One region of the Alteromonas stellipolaris genome, then DNA from elsewhere that is predicted to be linked to it. Evidence: predicted binding sites of a transcription regulator. Region 1 holds the regulator's gene; each other region holds the start of a gene.
The links. The regulator LexA, encoded in region 1, represses DNA repair genes until DNA is damaged. The targets are predictions, from matches to a motif close to TACTGTATNNNNATACAGTA.
Positions count from the first base shown of each region.

Region 2: a site for LexA is predicted at 2,984-3,003, ahead of uvrD (DNA helicase II). Genes of this name have one in related genera too.
Region 3: a site for LexA is predicted at 4,552-4,571, ahead of AVL57_RS15000 (putative DNA modification/repair radical SAM protein). Genes of this name have one in related genera too.

Region 1 covers NZ_CP013926.1:4,564,668-4,570,766, reverse strand. Annotated here, with positions in the region: gene AVL57_RS19380 (GNAT family N-acetyltransferase) at 1-155, opposite strand, end outside; gene AVL57_RS19375 (TonB-dependent receptor) at 514-2,628, shown strand; gene lexA (transcriptional repressor LexA) at 2,786-3,412, shown strand; gene coxB (cytochrome c oxidase subunit II) at 3,996-5,171, shown strand; gene ctaD (cytochrome c oxidase subunit I) at 5,181-6,099, shown strand, end outside.
Region 2 covers NZ_CP013926.1:247,213-253,311, reverse strand. Annotated here, with positions in the region: gene AVL57_RS01045 (DUF484 family protein) at 1-210, shown strand, start outside; gene AVL57_RS01040 (tyrosine recombinase XerC) at 231-1,139, shown strand; gene AVL57_RS01035 (HAD-IA family hydrolase) at 1,170-1,892, shown strand; gene cysE (serine O-acetyltransferase) at 1,912-2,730, opposite strand; gene uvrD (DNA helicase II) at 3,056-5,227, shown strand; gene AVL57_RS01020 (GGDEF domain-containing response regulator) at 5,264-6,099, shown strand, end outside.
Region 3 covers NZ_CP013926.1:3,502,904-3,509,002, reverse strand. Annotated here, with positions in the region: gene AVL57_RS15010 (efflux RND transporter periplasmic adaptor subunit) at 20-1,261, shown strand; gene AVL57_RS15005 (efflux RND transporter permease subunit) at 1,261-4,383, shown strand; gene AVL57_RS15000 (putative DNA modification/repair radical SAM protein) at 4,684-5,925, shown strand; gene AVL57_RS14995 (TIGR03915 family putative DNA repair protein) at 5,942-6,099, shown strand, end outside.

The DNA of each region.
Region 1 (6,099 bases):
AGTTCGAATACCCCTTCCCCTTTTTTCATTAATGCGCATGTGCCTACAATGCCAAAATCGGGATGTTCAGCAAACCAAATGTATCCACCCTTATCGATAATATTACGCTGAGGGTTGCCAATAACGGCCTCATCAACGCTCTCTAAACGAAACATCTTGGTGATCCACTCTCTATTTATGCGGTCAAAGTGGGGGGCTAGCTCGGGGGTATAGTCGAGGTAATGCAACATGACGGAATTAAATACACTGATTAAAGATAGATAAAAGAAAGGTTACTTTATGCCTTAATGCCAAACTTGTCACCTCGGCGTAAACCCAATTAAAGGTAAGGCGCCTATTCACTATTTCCTGTCTAAACAGGCTGTCTAGTTAAACTGACGCTTTCATTTATAACAAAAGTTTAATTTTTATTAATACACCTTTTAATTATTAACAATTATGACTAGAATCCGCTCTAAATAAGAATATCTATCATTTTCAATACTGTTTGAATTATCACTCGAGGAGACTTGCTTGAAACTTGGTAAAGCAACTATTTCTACTGCTGTTCTATTGGCACTTTATGGCACATCTGTTTTGGCTCAAGACACTGTAGCTGAATCAGATGAAAGCGTTGAACGTATTACAGTACGCGGCGCATTCTTTGGTCAACAAGTCGCCACAGCGGTAAAAACCCCAACACTATTGGTTAACGTGCCACAATCTGTATCGGTAGTAAGTGCACAGCAAATTTCAGAACAAGCACTGTTTAGTATTGCCGATGTTATGCAATACACGCCAGGTGTGAGCATTGGGCTGGGTGAAGATCATCGCGATCAGGTGACTATTCGTGGACAGAACACTACTGCCGATTTCTTTGTTGATGGGCTTCGCGACGACGTTCAGTACTTCCGCCCATTATATAATTTAGAACGCGTTGAAATATTACGTGGTGCGAACGCACTTTTATTTGGACGCGGTGGCGGCGGTGGCGTGGTTAACCGTGTGACTAAAGTAGCCAGTACTGCGGAAGACTTCACCACATTGTCAGCAGGTATTGATACCTTTGGCGCTGGCTCTATTAGCGTAGATACCAATAAAGCCATAGATGCCAACAATGCGTTTCGTTTTAATGGTGTGTTCGACAGCATTGATAACCACCGTGATTTTAAAGATGGTGAACGTTACGCATTAAACCCTACCTATACATGGATGGCTAACGACGACACTACGGTGGTGGCATCTTACGAATACGTAAACGATGACCGTTTAGTCGATAGGGGGATTCCTTCATTAGATGGTGCGCCGCTGGAAGGCTATGACGATACCTACTTTGGTGATCCAGACTTCAACAATACTACCCTTGAAGCACATATTGCCCGCATTCGTGTTGATCATTCACTATCGCAAAATTGGAACTTGAACGGTACGGTTCAGTTTGCTGACTATGACAAAGCTTATCAAAACTTGTACCCCGTTAATTTTGATGCTGATGCAGGCACAGTCACGTTAGACGGATATCGTGATACTACAACCCGTGAGAACACGTTGGTTCAATTGAACCTTATTGGGCAGTTTGCCACGGGTGATATTAACCATACCTTGTTGACGGGAATGGAATACGGTAGCCAAGATACAGAAAATGCTCGCCGTGATGCGTTTTTTGCAGACAGTCAAGACGATCAAGTATCCTTCGTGTTTAGTGACCCACTAGTAATTCCTTCAATGACGCTGACCGACCCAGTAAGAGATCGTGCATCTGATGTCACCTTTACCTCAGCGTTTGTTCAAGATGAAATTAAACTTAACGATAATTGGATCGTGGTAGCGGGTCTTCGCTACGACAACTTCGATATCGATGTCGTAGATAGTATTGAAGTGGCTGACGGTGCAGATGATGGCAACAACGGTTTTCTATCAAGTTCTGATTCACAAGTGTCTCCGCGTGCAGGCTTAATTTACAAGCCAGCGGAATCAGTATCGATTTACGCAAGTTACAGCAAATCGTTTTTACCTCGTTCAGGTGATCAATTCCTTTCACTGTCGCTGACAAGCCAAGCGCTAGAAGCTGAAGAGTTTGAAAATAAAGAAATTGGCGTGAAGTGGAATTTATCTGACTCGCTTAGCGTGACAGCAGCGGCATTTGAAGTTGAACGTGAAAACGGCACAGCGCAAGATCCTAACAACCCGGAAGCGTCTATTTTAACCGGTACCGAAACCAAAGGTTTTGAAGTGCAGGTGGTGGGTAAACTTTCAGAACGTTGGGTAATCAATGCTGGTTACAGCAACCTTGATGGCGAAGAAATGGGTCGAATTGTAGATGGCACATTGGCGAACCGCGACTTAGCGCAGCTACCAGAACATATGCTGACGTTATGGAATCAGTATGAAGTAAATGATGAATGGCGTGTTGCATTAGGCGTGATTTATCAATCTGAGCAGTATGCTTCATTAAATAATACGGTTGAGCTACCTGACTTTGTTCGCGTAGACGCTGCACTTTATTACGACTATAGCGAAGACGTTAAAATTCAGCTAAACGTTGAAAACCTATTCGACGAAGATTATTTTCCGTCAGCACATAACGACAACAATATTGCCACCGGCGAGCCGCTTAATGCGCGTTTGAGTTTGCAATATAAGTTTTAGTCACGCTAAATAGTAGTGATATACAAAGCGGCCTTCATGGCCGCTTTTTGCGTTGTGGTTAGGTCAGTATAAAAAACATGCTTTGCAAAGCTTTGTGCTTGTCATTTCCTTTTAGGTGTATATACTTACAGGAACTGTATAGACAGACAGGTCTTTTATGCGCCCACTCACAGCAAGACAAACAGAAGTTCTCGAGCTGATAAAAACAACCATGCTCGAAACTGGCATGCCGCCTACCCGTGCAGAAATTGCCCGTCATTTAGGTTTTCGCTCTGCGAATGCCGCTGAAGAACATTTAAAAGCGTTGGCCCGAAAAGGTGTCATCGAGATTCTTCCAGGTACTTCCCGTGGTATTAAATTGAATATCCCACTTGAAGATGAAGCTCCTGAAGAAGAAGGGCTACCTCTTATTGGCCGAGTGGCTGCGGGCGAACCTATTCTAGCGCAAGAGCATATAGAATCTCATTATAAGGTCGACCCTGCCCTATTTCAGCCTCACGCCGACTTCTTGCTTCGTGTAAGCGGTATGAGTATGAAAGACATAGGTATACTTGATGGTGACTTGTTAGCCGTGCACCGCACTACGGATGTCCATAATGGGCAGGTGGTAGTGGCACGTGTCGATGAAGACGTTACCGTTAAACGCCTTGAAAAGCGTGGCCGTGAAGTGCTACTTCATGCTGAAAATGATGAATTTTCTCCTATTAAGGTCGACTTAGCTTCAGAGCCTTTTTCTATTGAAGGTATTGCCGTTGGTGTTATTCGAAATGCCGATTGGATGTAACTTTTTAGCTATTTAGTAAAGAAAGCGGCTTATAGGCCGCTTTTTTGTATGTTTACCATACCTTGCTTGCACAATAATCTTGTTTAAGCCTCAGAAATACCTTAGAGGCCAGTTGATCCGGTTCCCACATTTTATCTTCTATTTATGTCATCTTTTATAGTACTAACTACCGCTATGTCTGTTATCTATTCTGTTTGAAAAGCATTCAATATTACGTAACTACCTTTTGATTATAAGAAACTTATTACACTTTATATTCGTCGATTTCGTTCAAAATGAGCGTTTCAAACGGCCACATTAATTATCCTTATAACGCCCATACGCTGTGGCGTGATTCATTCCTCTTACTTACAACTTTTGATTAAAAATTAAACGCTGGAATTGTTTTTTCTTAGAAAAGACTAGACTTGTGCGTTTTATTGAGCAATTCTTATACTGTATTTAACAAAATAATAACAATAGCTGCAACTTTGCTTTACAACTAAAGCTGGGCAATTAAGTTAAAAGTTGGATTTCGGGTATCAGTTGCCAGAAGCGCAGCGCATTTATTGCGGTAATGCTTCTGTTATAACGGAGGTGTTGAGTGAAACGAGTAACGACACAAGCGGCGACACAAGCGACAAAGTGGCTTTACGGGCTGCCACTTTTGCTTACCTCACCACTGCTGTTTGCGGATGTAGCAACAGGTGAAGGCTCATCCATGAATTTACGTCGAGGCGCAACCGACATAAGTGGTCAAGTGTACGACCTTCATATGTTGATGTTCTTTATCTGTATCGCCATTGCCGTTGTGGTTTTTGGGGTTATGTTTACCTCAATGTACTTACACCGTAAATCCAGAGGAGCGAAGCCTGCTCACTTCCATGAAAATGTAAAAGTTGAAATTGCGTGGACAGTAGTACCTTTCATCATTCTTATTCTTATGGCTATTCCCGCCGCTAAAACCCTTATTGCGATGGAAGATACCAGTGAGCCCGATCTTACTGTTGTCGTTACAGGTTCTCAGTGGAAGTGGCATTACCGATACATGGACAGAGATGTTGAGTTCTATTCGTTAATGGCGACTCAGCGAGAACAAATTGAAAACAAATTCGAGAAAGGCACGAATTATTTGCTTGAGGTCGACCGTCCACTGGTGATCCCCACAGGGCAAAAAGTGCGCTTTCTTATTACTTCAGATGACGTTATTCACTCTTGGTGGGTTCCAGATTTTGCGGTGAAAAAAGATGCTAATCCAGGGTTTATTAATGAATCTTGGGCAAAGGTGAACGAGCCTGGTATTTATCGCGGGCAGTGCGCCGAGCTTTGCGGAAAAGATCATGGCTTTATGCCGGTAGTGGTTATCGCAAAAGAACCTGCCGAATTTGATGCGTGGATGAACGAGCAAGAAGAAGCCGCTCGCCAAGCGAAAGAAGAAGAGCAACGTTTACTGTCGATGAATATGTCGATGGATGAACTAATGAAGGAAGGTAAGCGAGTTTATAACGCCACCTGTGCAGCTTGCCATATGCCTAATGGGGAAGGGTTGCCCGGTGTATTTCCTGCGCTTAAGGGCAGTGAAATGGTACTTGAAGACCAAACTGCACATATCGATATTGTGTTGAACGGTAAAACCGGCACGGCGATGCAGGCGTTCGGAAAAATGTTAAGCCTAAAAGACATTGCGGCTGTGGTGACCTACGAACGAAATGCGTGGGGCAATAATACGGGCGATATGGTGCAGGCCAAAGATGTTAATGCTGTCGTAAATGGAAACTAGGAGTGCGTAATGAGTAAAGCAACTGATGTCATTGCGCCGGATACCGCGGCGCATCACGAAGATCATGACCATCATAGCCATATTCCAAAAGGAATAACTCGATGGTTGTTTACCACTAACCATAAAGATATAGGCACCTTGTATTTATGGTTCGCCTTTATCATGTTTTTAATTGGCGGCGCCATGGCAATGGTGATCCGTGCTGAGCTTTTTCAGCCTGGATTACAAATTGTTGAGCCAAATTTCTTTAATCAAATGACGACTGTACATGGTCTTATCATGGTGTTTGGTGCAGTAATGCCAGCCTTCACAGGGCTAGCAAATTGGCTGATTCCAATGATGATAGGGGCACCAGATATGGCCCTGCCGCGAATGAATAACTGGAGTTTCTGGATATTACCCGGAGCCTTCCTGATCCTACTTAGTTCGCTCTTTTTAGAGGGCGGCGGCCCAGCATTTGGGTGGACCTTCTATGCACCGCTTTCCACCACTTACAGTGGCGACTCTACGGCTTTGTTTGTGTTCTCGGTACATATCATGGGTATTTCATCCATCATGGGGGCGATTAACGTAATAGTGACCATTTTCAACATGCGTGCCCCTGGCATGACATGGATGAAAATGCCTTTATTCGTCTGGACTTGGCTTATTACTGCTTTCTTACTTATTGCAGTAATGCCGGTGTTGGCGGGGGCGGTCACCATGGTGCTGACGGATAAGTTTTTTGGCACCAGCTTTTTTGATGCAGCAGGTGGCGGCGACCCCGTTATGTTCCAGCATATATTCTGGTTCTTTGGGCATCCCGAGGTATACATAATGATATTGCCAGCCTTTGGCATTATCTCTCAAATTGTCCCTACGTTTTCCCGCAAGAAACTGTTTGGCTATGCCTCTATGGTATACGCCACAGGCTCTATTGCGCTGCTGT
Region 2 (6,099 bases), 330 kb from region 1:
CGATTATCGCAGCACGAACGTCAGTTATTATTTAGTGATAGCAGCGCAGAATCTGTTGCACTAATGCTATTAGGCGACAACCAAGATATCGGTATTTTGGGCATTAGCAGTAGTGACGCAAGCCATTTCACCCCTGATATGGATACCTTGTTGCTACAACAGTTGCAGCAAGTGCTTAATATTATATTGCCCGAGATGATGGGGTACTAGTTTTCGTGACAACGGAAACTATGCTTAGCGAACCCTGCCATCTGTGGCTTGAAAAATTCCTGCTTCACCTACAAGTTGAACGAGGGTTATCCCCCTTAACCATTAGCAACTACCGCAGACAACTCACCAGTATTGCCATTACTCTAGGGCTTTATGGATGGTCAGGAATTACGCCCTCTGATGTAAAACGTGTAATGGCCGCAGCAAAAATGGACGGGCATAAACCTCGTAGTATTGCATTGCGCCTGTCTGCCTTGCGTACCTTTTGCCAATACCTTATTGATAACGAACAGCTTTTTAGCAACCCAGTGGAAGGTATTCAAGCGCCCAAGCAAGGCAAACCATTACCTAAACAGCTTAGCGTTGATGAAATGCAGCAGTTGTTGTCAAATGAGCAAGGCGCCAGCGGCGATACGGATGAAGGCATTATTTGCCGCGATGTTGCCATGTTTGAATTGCTCTATGGCTGCGGACTTCGATTAAGCGAACTAACGGGTTTGAACTTAAGTGACTACCCGAAAGACGGCACCATTAAAGTGACGGGTAAGGGCAGTAAACAGCGTATTTTGCCCCTAGGCCGACAAGCGCAAAAGGCGCTACATGCTTGGCTTAAAGTGCGTCCCGCTTATGCTTCACCCTACGAGCCCGCTATTTTTGTTAGCAAGCGTAAAACCCGCATTTCAAATCGCCAAGTGGCAAATCGACTTAATCAAATGGCTGAATTGCAAAGCCTTAGTCAGAAAGTTAGCCCCCATAAACTGCGCCATTCTTTCGCCACGCACGTATTAGAGTCGAGCGGTGATTTACGGGCGGTACAAGAATTATTAGGCCATGCCAATCTATCTACCACGCAAGTGTATACCCATTTAGATTTTCAGCATTTAGCCAAAGTTTACGATGCCGCGCACCCTAGAGCACACAAAAAATAATCCTCTATTGAAAATAGGCCTTTAACTATTATGCAGTTCTTCAGAGCCATTAATTCCGTGAAGGCAATGACCTTCGATCTTGATGACACCTTATATAATAACGAACCTATTATTCGCCAAGCAGAAGCGGCCTTAAATGCGCATTTAAAGCAGCATCACCCTAAAGCGGCTGACTTACCCCCCTCTCACTGGCAGCAACTAAAGCGCGACGCGCTTGCAGCCAATCCTGCTTATTCGTCTGATATGGGAAAGCTTCGCCTAGCGGTGTTAAATGCGGCATTGATACACGATATTCCAACCCAAGATAGCCACACATTAGAGGCTGCTGTGCAAGCATGTTTCGACTGTTTTTACCATGCCAGAAGCGAGTTTGAGTTGGCTGATGATGTGCATAAAACCTTATCGATTTTAAGTGAAAATATGACACTAGTGGGTATAACTAACGGCAATGTAAATGCCGACCAAATAGGTATAACGCCTTATTTTGATACCATTTTACATGCTAGCACTAGCCGCCCTATGAAACCTTCACGGGCTATGTTTGATGAAGCAGCAAGCTTTATAGGGGAAGCGCCCAAACATATACTGCACGTGGGCGATAACATCATTAAAGATGTGTATGGGGCGATAAATGCAGGGTTTCAGTCAGCGTGGTTTGCATGCAATCGAGAAATGCATTTACCCCGTGAGAGAGCATCTGTACTCCCTCACGTGACACTAGATTCGTTAGACGAGTTAGCTTACTTCTTATAAGAAAAGCAGTAAATAGCGCTTAAGGCTTTTGCGAATAAGGCTGGTTGTCTTCTAGCACGTTTTGGCGCATAGAATCGCAAGGGCGCTGGCATACCGGCCGCCCAACGACTTTTGCAGGTACACCCACTACGGTAACGTGAGGTGGAACATTGTCTAGCACAACACTACCTGCGCCCACTTTAGACCCTTCGCCAATTTCGATATTGCCAAGAATTTTAGCACCTGCGCCAACTAACACGCCTTGGCGAATTTTAGGGTGACGATCGCCCGACTCGTTCCCGGTTCCGCCCAGGGTTACGCTTTGCAAGATAGACACGTTGTCTTCTATAACCGCAGTTTCACCCACTACAATACCGGTGGCGTGATCGAACATCACGCCTTTACCTATCTTAGCGGCAGGGTGAATATCTACGCCGAAGGTAGCCGAGTTACGGCTTTGCAAGAACAAGGCAAGTTGATGTCTACCGTGCAACCACAAGTAGTGCGCCATACGGTGAACTTGCACGGCATGAAAGCCTTTAAAGTGCAGTAATGGCACTAAGAAGTCATCTACTGCCGCGTCTCGAGCACGAATCGCGTTAATATCGGCCATTGCCGACTCACTAATCGACGGCTCTAACAAATAGGCCTCATCAAATACTTCACGAATGGCAATAGCAGGCATCACTTCATCAGCCATTTTGCTTGATAGTATAAAGCTTAACGACGACTCAAAATTGTGATGGGCTGAAATACAGGCATGAACATAGCTCGCTAATAGCGGCTCGCTTTCTGCCACAGTTTGCGCTTCTTTTTTTAACGATAACCAAAAGTCAGTCGATGGAGAGAGTGCGTGCATGAGGCAGTTCCTGTAAAAGTAAAGTTCAAACCCCGCTAAGTGCGGGTAAAAGGCACAAGATGGTACAAAGCCTAGATTGTAGTAGGCAGCTTAATGGCTCGAAGTGTACATGAGCCACCATAAAAACAACACCTACAGACTACGCTTCAAGCGTGAAAATTGTTCAACTTATCGATAACCCGCCCGTGAATACGGCCGATATCAGCTTAACAGGGTAAAAGTTATCCCCTAGCCGCTAAGCTTCATTAAACAGGCCTGTATAAATTCACAGTCAGCTGGCATAATGTTGCAGCATTGAAACTAGACAAATTAGGTTGACCATATTATGGATGTATCCCGACTGCTTGACGAGCTTAACGACAAACAACGTGAAGCGGTAGCAGCCCCTCTTTCTAACGCCCTCATTTTAGCTGGCGCAGGAAGCGGTAAAACTCGGGTGTTAGTACATCGAATAGCATGGTTAATGGAAGTGGAAAATATTGCCCCCTTTTCCATTCTGGCCGTAACCTTTACGAACAAGGCCGCCAAAGAAATGCGTGGCCGAATAGAATCGTTGATGGGCCGTGGTCTTAATAGCATGTGGATTGGTACTTTCCACGGATTAGCCCACAGGCTGCTTCGCGCCCACCATGCAGAAGCTAATTTGCCTGAAAACTTCCAAATTCTTGATTCAGATGACCAATACCGTTTGATTAAACGTATTCTAAAAGCCATGAATTTAGACGAAAAGCACTGGGTGCCCCGTCAAATTCAGTGGTACATCAACGGTAATAAAGACGAAGGGCTACGTCCTCAACATATTGAAACCCACAACGATCAAACCCAACAAAAAATGCGTGAAATTTACGCCGCGTATCAAGACGCGTGCGACCGCTCAGGGCTTGTGGATTTTGCCGAGTTGTTGTTACGTGCTCACGAACTTTGGGCTAAAAACCCCGAAGTACTCGCCAACTACCAGCGCCGCTTCCGCGCTGTATTAGTGGACGAATTCCAAGATACCAACAACATTCAATACGCGTGGCTACGCATGTTATGTAGCGGCAATCAAAACAATATTATGATTGTGGGTGATGACGACCAATCTATTTACGGCTGGCGTGGCGCGAATGTTGATAATATTCAGCACTTCTTAAAAGACTTCAATAACCCCACAACCATTCGATTAGAACAAAACTACCGTTCTACCGGCACCATCTTGAAAGCCGCCAATACGGTTATTGATAACAACACAGGCCGATTAGGCAAAGAGCTTTGGACAGACGGCAACGATGGCGAGCCCATATCTGTTTATGCTGGGTTTAATGAGTTAGACGAAGCCCGCTTTATTGTGTCGAAAATTAAAGACTGGCTGAACCAAGGCAATGCACTAAAAGACACCGCGATTTTGTATCGCAATAACGCCCAGTCGCGGGTATTAGAAGAGGCCTTACTTCACCAAGGTACACCCTACCGCATTTATGGTGGCCTTCGATTCTTCGAACGCCAAGAAATTAAAGATGCACTTGGCTACCTTCGTATGATGAATCACCCTCATGATGATGCCGCCTTTGAACGTGTGGTGAATACACCTACTCGCGGTATGGGTGAGAAAACCCTCTCACAAGTACGAGAAGCCGCCAGAGCACATAATTGCTCTATGTGGCAGGCTAGCCAACTTCTCATTAACGAAAACGCGCTAAAAGGCCGTGCACTTAACGCCCTTCAAAGTTTCGTGCTGTTAGTTACCGAGCTTGAACAAGCTACGGTAGACGAGCCATTAGAAAAACACGCCGATGTGGCTATTAGGCAGTCAGGCTTATACGCCATGTATCAAGCCGAACGCGGCGAAAAGGCTCAAGCGCGCTTAGAAAACTTGGAAGAATTGGTTACCGCTTGTAAGCAATTTACGGTACCTGACGAAGCAGAGGAAATGACGCCGCTTTCAGCCTTCCTTGCTCACGCCTCGTTAGAAGCGGGTGAAACCCAAGCAGGTACCGACCAAGATGCAGTGCAGATGATGACGATTCACACCGCAAAAGGGCTAGAATTCCCGATGGTGTTTATGGCCGGTGTTGAGGAAGGCATGTTTCCAAGCCAAATGACCAATGATGAACCTGGCAGAATGGAAGAAGAACGCCGCCTGTGTTACGTGGGCATGACCCGCGCCATGGAAAAGCTGTATATTACTTACGCGGAAAGCCGCCGTTTGTACGGGCAAGACAAGTATCACACGGCATCTCGCTTTATTCGTGAAATTCCTGCTGACTGTGTTGAAGAAGTAAGGCTCAAGTCTACTATTTCTCGACCGATACATAACCGATTCAGCCAAGCAACATCACATGCCTCTTTTGAAGAGACCGGCTTTCAGTTGGGCCAAAAAGTGGCTCATCGCAAGTTCGGTGAAGGAATAGTATTAAACTACGAAGGCAGTGGTGAACACGCTAGGGTACAAGTTAATTTTGACGAATTCGGTACAAAATGGCTCGTTCTCGCCTATGCTAAATTGGAAAAAGCATAGTCATCTGGCAAGAAGCCTGAACCCAAGTAGAGAAATATGCCGCAAAACGTGCTGGTGATAGAAAACAGCGATAAAAATTTAGACGTTGTATCAAAACTTGTCAGAAAAGCAGGGTTAACCCCTGTTGGCGCCCACTCATTGACGGAAGCGAGCGCACGTTTTGCGCTTATGATGCCAGAGAGTTTTTTGTGCGCCATTGTTGCTCATAACTTACCGGATGCCCCGAATGGCGAAGCCATCGACTTCGCCATTGACGCCTTCATTCCAGCCATCGTCACTACTGATGCGTTAGAAGCAAAAACCCGAGACAAGGTGTTAGAAAAAGACGTCGTTGATTACATTCCCAAAGAAAACGCGCAAAATTACGATTATTTAAGCCGTTTACTGTTTAGGTTAGAGAAGAACAAATCTACCGGTGTTGTGGTTGTTAGTACTCACCGCTCATCTAGACGAAAAATGCTGTCACTGCTTTATCGACACAACTTTGTGGTTTATGACTGCCCTACTGCCAGCGATGCTATGAGCATATTGGCTGAGCATGCGCATATCAGGTTGGTTATCACCGACAACGCGCTTCCAGATATGACGGGCACGCAATTTATTTCAGGCCTGCGTAAAGCCTTTTCAAAAGAGCAGTTAGCCATTATTGGGCTAGCAAGCGACCAACGCCCGCTTATGTCTGCGCATTTCATAAAAAGCGGCGCGAACGACTTTTTGCATTTACCTTACTGTCATGAAGAGTTTTTATGCCGCGTGATGCAGAATATTGAATATATCGAAAGCGTAGAAGCCATTCGACGTGCGGCCAATACCGATTACTTAACTGGGTTGCCTAACCGCCGTCATTTCTTTTATACCGTTACCGTGCAGTA
Region 3 (6,099 bases), 1.1 Mb from region 1:
ACTTTTAGAGACTCTTGCAATGACGACTTTAACTCGATTTTTGGCAATTCTAAGCCTAACAGCACTTGTCGCCGCATGTGGTAGCGACGATACGGATCCTGGCCAGCAAATGCATGCGAATGTGGGCATTCCTGTAGATGTTGCGCCAGTGGTCTCGCAGCGTTTAACCGAATGGGACAGCTTTACTGGCCGTTTAGAAGCGCCGCAAACCGTATCCCTTCGCCCACGTGTCTCAGGCTACATTGAATTTGTAGCGTTTGAGGAAGGCGAATATGTAGAGCAGGGCGAAACCTTGTTCCTTATTGATAACCGCGCTTTTAAAGCAGAAGTTGAGCGTTTAACCGCGCAACTTGAAGAAGCAAAAAGCCGTTACGATTTATCAGTGCAAAGCTACGACAGAGTCGTAAAGCTTCGAAAAACCCAAGCGGTTTCGCAAGAAGTGCTAGATGAGCGTTTAGCGGGTAAGAATCAAGCTTTTGCTAGCATTAACCAAACAAAAGCGGCGTTAGAAGTTGCCCGTTTGAACCGCGGTTTTGCCCGTGTGGAAGCGCCTATTTCTGGCCGTGTTTCTCGCGCAAATATAACTGCAGGCAACTATGTAACGGCAGGGCAGTCTGAGCTCACCAGCATTGTATCTACCCATCAGCTTTACGCTTACTTCGATATTGATGAGCAAACGTACCTAAATTACGTGAGCAGTGATGATAAAGCCGACTCAGCGGTTAACGACCAAGCCGTGGCTATGCGTCTTGCCAATGAGCAAGATTATGGCCATTGGGGACAAATCGACTTCGTAGATAACCAAGTTAATGGCAATACCGGAACCCTTCGTGTTCGCGCGGTTTTCAACAATGAAAATGGTCGTTTAATGCCGGGATTATTTACCCATCTAAAACTTGCGGGTGATACCAACGAACAAGGCATTTTAATTAAAGAAAAAGCCATTGGTACCGACCTTAACAACAAATTTGTGTTGGTGGTAAACGGCGAAAATAAAGTGGAATACCGAGCCGTTACCTTGGGTGACAAAGTAGGCAGCATGCGCATTATTCAAAGTGGCTTAGTGGCAGGCGATACCATTGTAGTAGATGGTCTGCAGCGCGTACGCCCAGGTGCTGTTGTTGCGCCAAACCACGTTGATATGGGTGATAAAGAAGCACTAGCAAGCCTGCAAAACTGGCAGTCTCGTGTAGATAACGTAACAAATTTGGCTAACGCAGACGCTATTACAAGTAGCGTAGCTGGCACTGGAATTAATTAATGAATTTTTCGCAATTTTTCATTCGCCGCCCAATTTTTGCAGGTGTACTAAGCCTGCTCATTTTCATTGGTGGTGCGATAGCTGTTTGGCAGCTACCTATAACAGAATACCCAGAAGTGGTGCCGCCTACGGTAGTGGTAACGGCTAACTATCCTGGCGCTAACCCCAAAGTTATTGCCGAAACCGTTGCTACGCCCTTAGAGCAAGAGATTAATGGCGTGGAAGACATGATTTATATGTCTTCACAGGCCACATCTGATGGCCGTATGACGCTTACCATCACGTTCGCTATTGGTACCGATCCTGATGATGCTACTACGCTGGTTCAAAACCGTGTTAACCGTGCGACACCGCGATTGCCACAGGAAGTACAGCGCTTAGGTATTGTTACCGAAAAATCATCACCAGATTTAACCATGGTGGTGCATTTAACCTCACCTGATAAACGTTACGACATGCTTTATTTGTCGAACTATGCCGACCAATTCGTAAAAGATGAGCTCGCGCGAGTTGAAGGGGTAGGGCAAGTTCGTTTATTTGGCGCTGGTGAATACAGCATGCGTGTTTGGCTAGATCCAAACAAGTTAGCTTCACTGCAAATGAACCCAGGCGATGTGGTTGCGGCTATTTCCGAGCAAAACCAACAAGCAGCGGCAGGTAGCCTAGGCGCACAGCCAACGGGCACCAGTGAGTTTCAGCTACTTATTAATGTGCGCGGTCGCCTTGAAGATGAAAGTGAATTTGAAAATATCATCGTCAAAACGGGCGATAATGGTCAAATTACCCGGTTAAAAGACGTAGCCCGAATTGAGTTAGGTGCCGATTATTACACCTTGCGTTCATTACTAAATAATAATCCAGCAGCTGCATTACCTATATTTCAGGCCCCAGGCTCAAACGCTATTCAAATCTCTGACGACGTGCGTGCTCGCATGGCAGAACTTGAAAAGATGTTTCCAGAAGGGTTGGAATACGACATCGTTTACGACCCTACCGTATTCGTACGTGGCTCAATTGAAGCCGTGGTAAATACGTTACTTGAAGCTGTGCTATTGGTTGTATTAGTAGTAGTACTGTTTTTACAAACCTGGCGCGCGTCTATTATTCCTTTAGTAGCGGTTCCCATTTCATTGGTAGGTACCTTTGCGTTTATGCAATTGATGGGCTTCTCGTTAAATGCGCTATCGTTGTTTGGCTTGGTACTGGCTATCGGTATTGTGGTTGATGATGCCATCGTGGTGGTGGAAAACGTTGAGCGGAATATTGCCGACGGCAAAGCGCCATTCGATGCTACCGTGCAAGCAATGAAAGAGGTAACAGGGCCTATTATTGCCACTACCTTGGTATTGGCTGCGGTATTTATCCCTACTGCCTTTATGAGCGGCTTAACCGGTCAGTTCTATAAGCAGTTTGCGTTAACCATTACTATTTCTACCTTCATCTCGGCAATTAACTCGTTAACCTTAAGCCCTGCATTATCGGCCTTGTTATTGAAGCCTCATGGGCAATCGAAAGATTGGCTAAGCCGAGGTATGGATAAAGTGTTTGGGCGCTTTGTATTTACGCCATTTAATAAAATGTTCGATCGCGGTGCGAAAAAATACACTGGCGCTGTAGGTGGGCTTATTCGCAAAAGCGGTGTGGTAGTCGTGCTTTACGCTGGTTTGCTAGGGTTAACCTACTTCCAGTTTGCTAACACGCCAACTGGTTATGTACCGCCTCAAGATAAGCAGTATCTTATTGCATTTGCACAGCTTCCTAATGCGTCGTCGTTAGATAGAACTGAGGAAGTCGTGCGTGAAATGTCGCGTATTGCGATGGAACACCCTGGTGTTTCTGATGCAGTGGCATTTCCAGGTTTGAACATAAACGGCTTCACCAACAGCCCAAGTTCGGGTGTGTTGTTTACGCCGCTTAAACCGTTCAATGAGCGTCAAAGCCCTGAGCTTTCAGCCGGTGCAATTGCTATGCAATTGAACCAGCAATTTGGCTCTATTAAAGGTGCTTATGTGGCTATCTTCCCGCCACCACCGGTAATGGGCCTTGGCACCATTGGTGGTTTCAGGCTACAAGTGCAAGACAGAGGAAACTTAGGTTTTGCTGAACTTGAAAAAGTAACCCAAGAAGTGATTGGCAAAGCGTGGGCACACCCTGCGCTAACCGGTAACTTCACCAGTTTTACGGTTAACGTACCTCAGTTAAATGTGGATGTAGATCGCGAGAAAGCCGTTAGCCAAGGTGTAAACATAGGTACCTTGTTTGACACCATGCAGGCGTATTTGGGCTCGGTGTATGTGAACGACTTTAACCTTTTCGGCAAAACCTATCAGGTAAATGTTCAGGCCGATGCTCAGTATCGTCAAGATGTTGAAAACATCACCCAATTTAAAGTGCGAAACGATAAAGGCGATATGATCCCGCTAGGTTCATTTCTTAATATTGAGCACAGCGCAGGGCCAGACCGAGTGATGCATTACAACGGCTATGTCACCGCTGAAGTTAACGGCTCTCCGGCGCCGGGTTACAGTTCAGATCAAGCTAAAGCAGCGATAGAGCAAATTCTTGATGAAACCCTGCCGTTAGGCATGACCTACGAATGGACCGAGCTAACTTATCAGCAAATATTGGCAGGCAACGCCTCGGCCTTTATCTTCCCGCTGGTGGTGCTTTTGGTGTTCTTAGTATTGGCAGCGCAGTATGAAAGTTTACGCTTACCGCTGGCCATTATATTGATTGTCCCCATGACCTTGCTAAGCGCACTAATTGGTGTGGTGATATATGGTGGTGACAACAACATATTTACCCAAATTGGCTTAATTGTGCTGGTGGGGCTGGCGACTAAAAACGCCATTCTTATTGTGGAATTTGCCAAAGAGCTACAAGACAACGGCATGGATGCACTATCAGCCATTAAAGAGGCCAGTAAGTTGCGTCTTCGCCCAATCCTAATGACGTCTATAGCCTTCATTATGGGTGTGTTGCCTATGGTACTTTCTACAGGCGCAGGTGCAGAGATGCGTCAAGCCATGGGCGTAGCAGTGTTCTCAGGCATGATTGGGGTAACTGTGTTCGGCTTAATTCTTACTCCTGTATTTTACTATTTGTTGAAACGTAACGGTTAACTCTCCCGTTTACCCAAGCGTTGCCTCCTCCTCGTACTTTGGAGGCACTTTAGGCCACTTGTTTAAGTGGCCTTTTTTTATGCCAGTCCTTAGGGAGAAGGGGGCAGTGGCTCAAACCTATTGCGCTCTGCTTTTTGGTAGCAGAGTGTTGATAGCAAAATGCATTTGTACTGTATATTTATACATGATATAACGTTTTATATACTGAAAACGATATTGCCGATACACACGTCTTTTTTCATCATTTATTACTGAACCCACTGACGCTGTGTATTTGCTAAGAGAAAGTACAAATCTGCGATGCATGACAAACTGATACAAAAACTCGAAATTCTTTCAGATGCAGCCAAGTATGACGCTTCATGTGCAAGCGGTTCTGCAGGTAAACGAAAGGCTGGCAAAACCGATAAAACGGGCATAGGCTCTCTTACCGGTGGTACGGGTATATGTCACAGTTTTACCCCTGATGGGCGCTGTGTCTCTTTGTTAAAGATACTAATGACGAACTACTGTATTTACGACTGTCACTATTGCATTAATAGAGTATCGAGTAGTGTTCAACGTGCCCGTTTCACTGTGAAAGAAACCGTAGACCTAACACTGAATTTTTACAAGCGTAACTATATCGAAGGTCTGTTTCTTAGTTCAGGCATTGTGGGTTCTCCAGACCTTACAATGGAAAGTATGGTGCGTATTGCAAAATCTTTACGTCTGGATCACGGGTTCAAGGGGTATATTCATCTTAAGACAATTCCCAATGCCTCACCTGAATTGCAGGCCGAAGCTGGCTTATACGCCGACAGACTAAGCATTAATGTAGAAATGCCAACCCAACCTTCTTTAAATAAGTACGCGCCCGAAAAAGACCTCGGCGCTATTCATAACGCGATGAATACACTGAAAGAGAAAATAGCTGAGCATAAGGTAGATAAAACCCATACAGGTAAACGTCCTCCTCGCTTTGCCCCTGGCGGGCAGTCTACTCAAATGATAATAGGGGCCGATGGTTCTAATGATAAAGTTATCTTGGGCACGAGCGTAAAACTTTATAGCCAACAAAAGCTACGTCGCGTTTATTACTCTGCATTCTCGCCAATACCCGATGCATCAGAAGTTTTACCGCTAAAACCAGCGCCTTTAATTCGCGAGCATCGTCTTTATCAGGCTGATTGGCTTTTGCGTTTTTATGGATTCAAGCTTGATGAAATATTGCACGATGACATGCTTGATATGGATCATGATCCTAAACTTGCGTGGGCATTGCGCAATCGTCATGTGTTTCCAATCGATTTAAATAAAGCCGACAAACTGATGTTGTTACGGGTACCAGGCCTTGGTGCACGCACTGTACAAAAAATTCTGACTATTCGCCGTTATGCAAAGCTTAGTTGGATGGATCTTACTAAAATGCGCCTGCCTCTACAAAAGCTGAAGCCTTTTATTAGCGTGAGCGACTACTCGCCTAATATTCATTTACTCGATAGCAATAATTTTGAGTTACAGTTCAAACAGCCGAAGCAGTTCGAGCTATTTAGCGCCTAATTGAAATGGCATAAAGATGAAAACCATTACAATCATTTCAGTGCCTGGGTACGATGAGTGGCGCATAGCAGCAAGAGAATGTTTGGCGCAAGCTATCCCCCCCGAAAATATTATTTGGCAAACTTCAGAGTCTATACAAGACGACCTGTTTGGCGGTGGGGAACAAGTTATAGC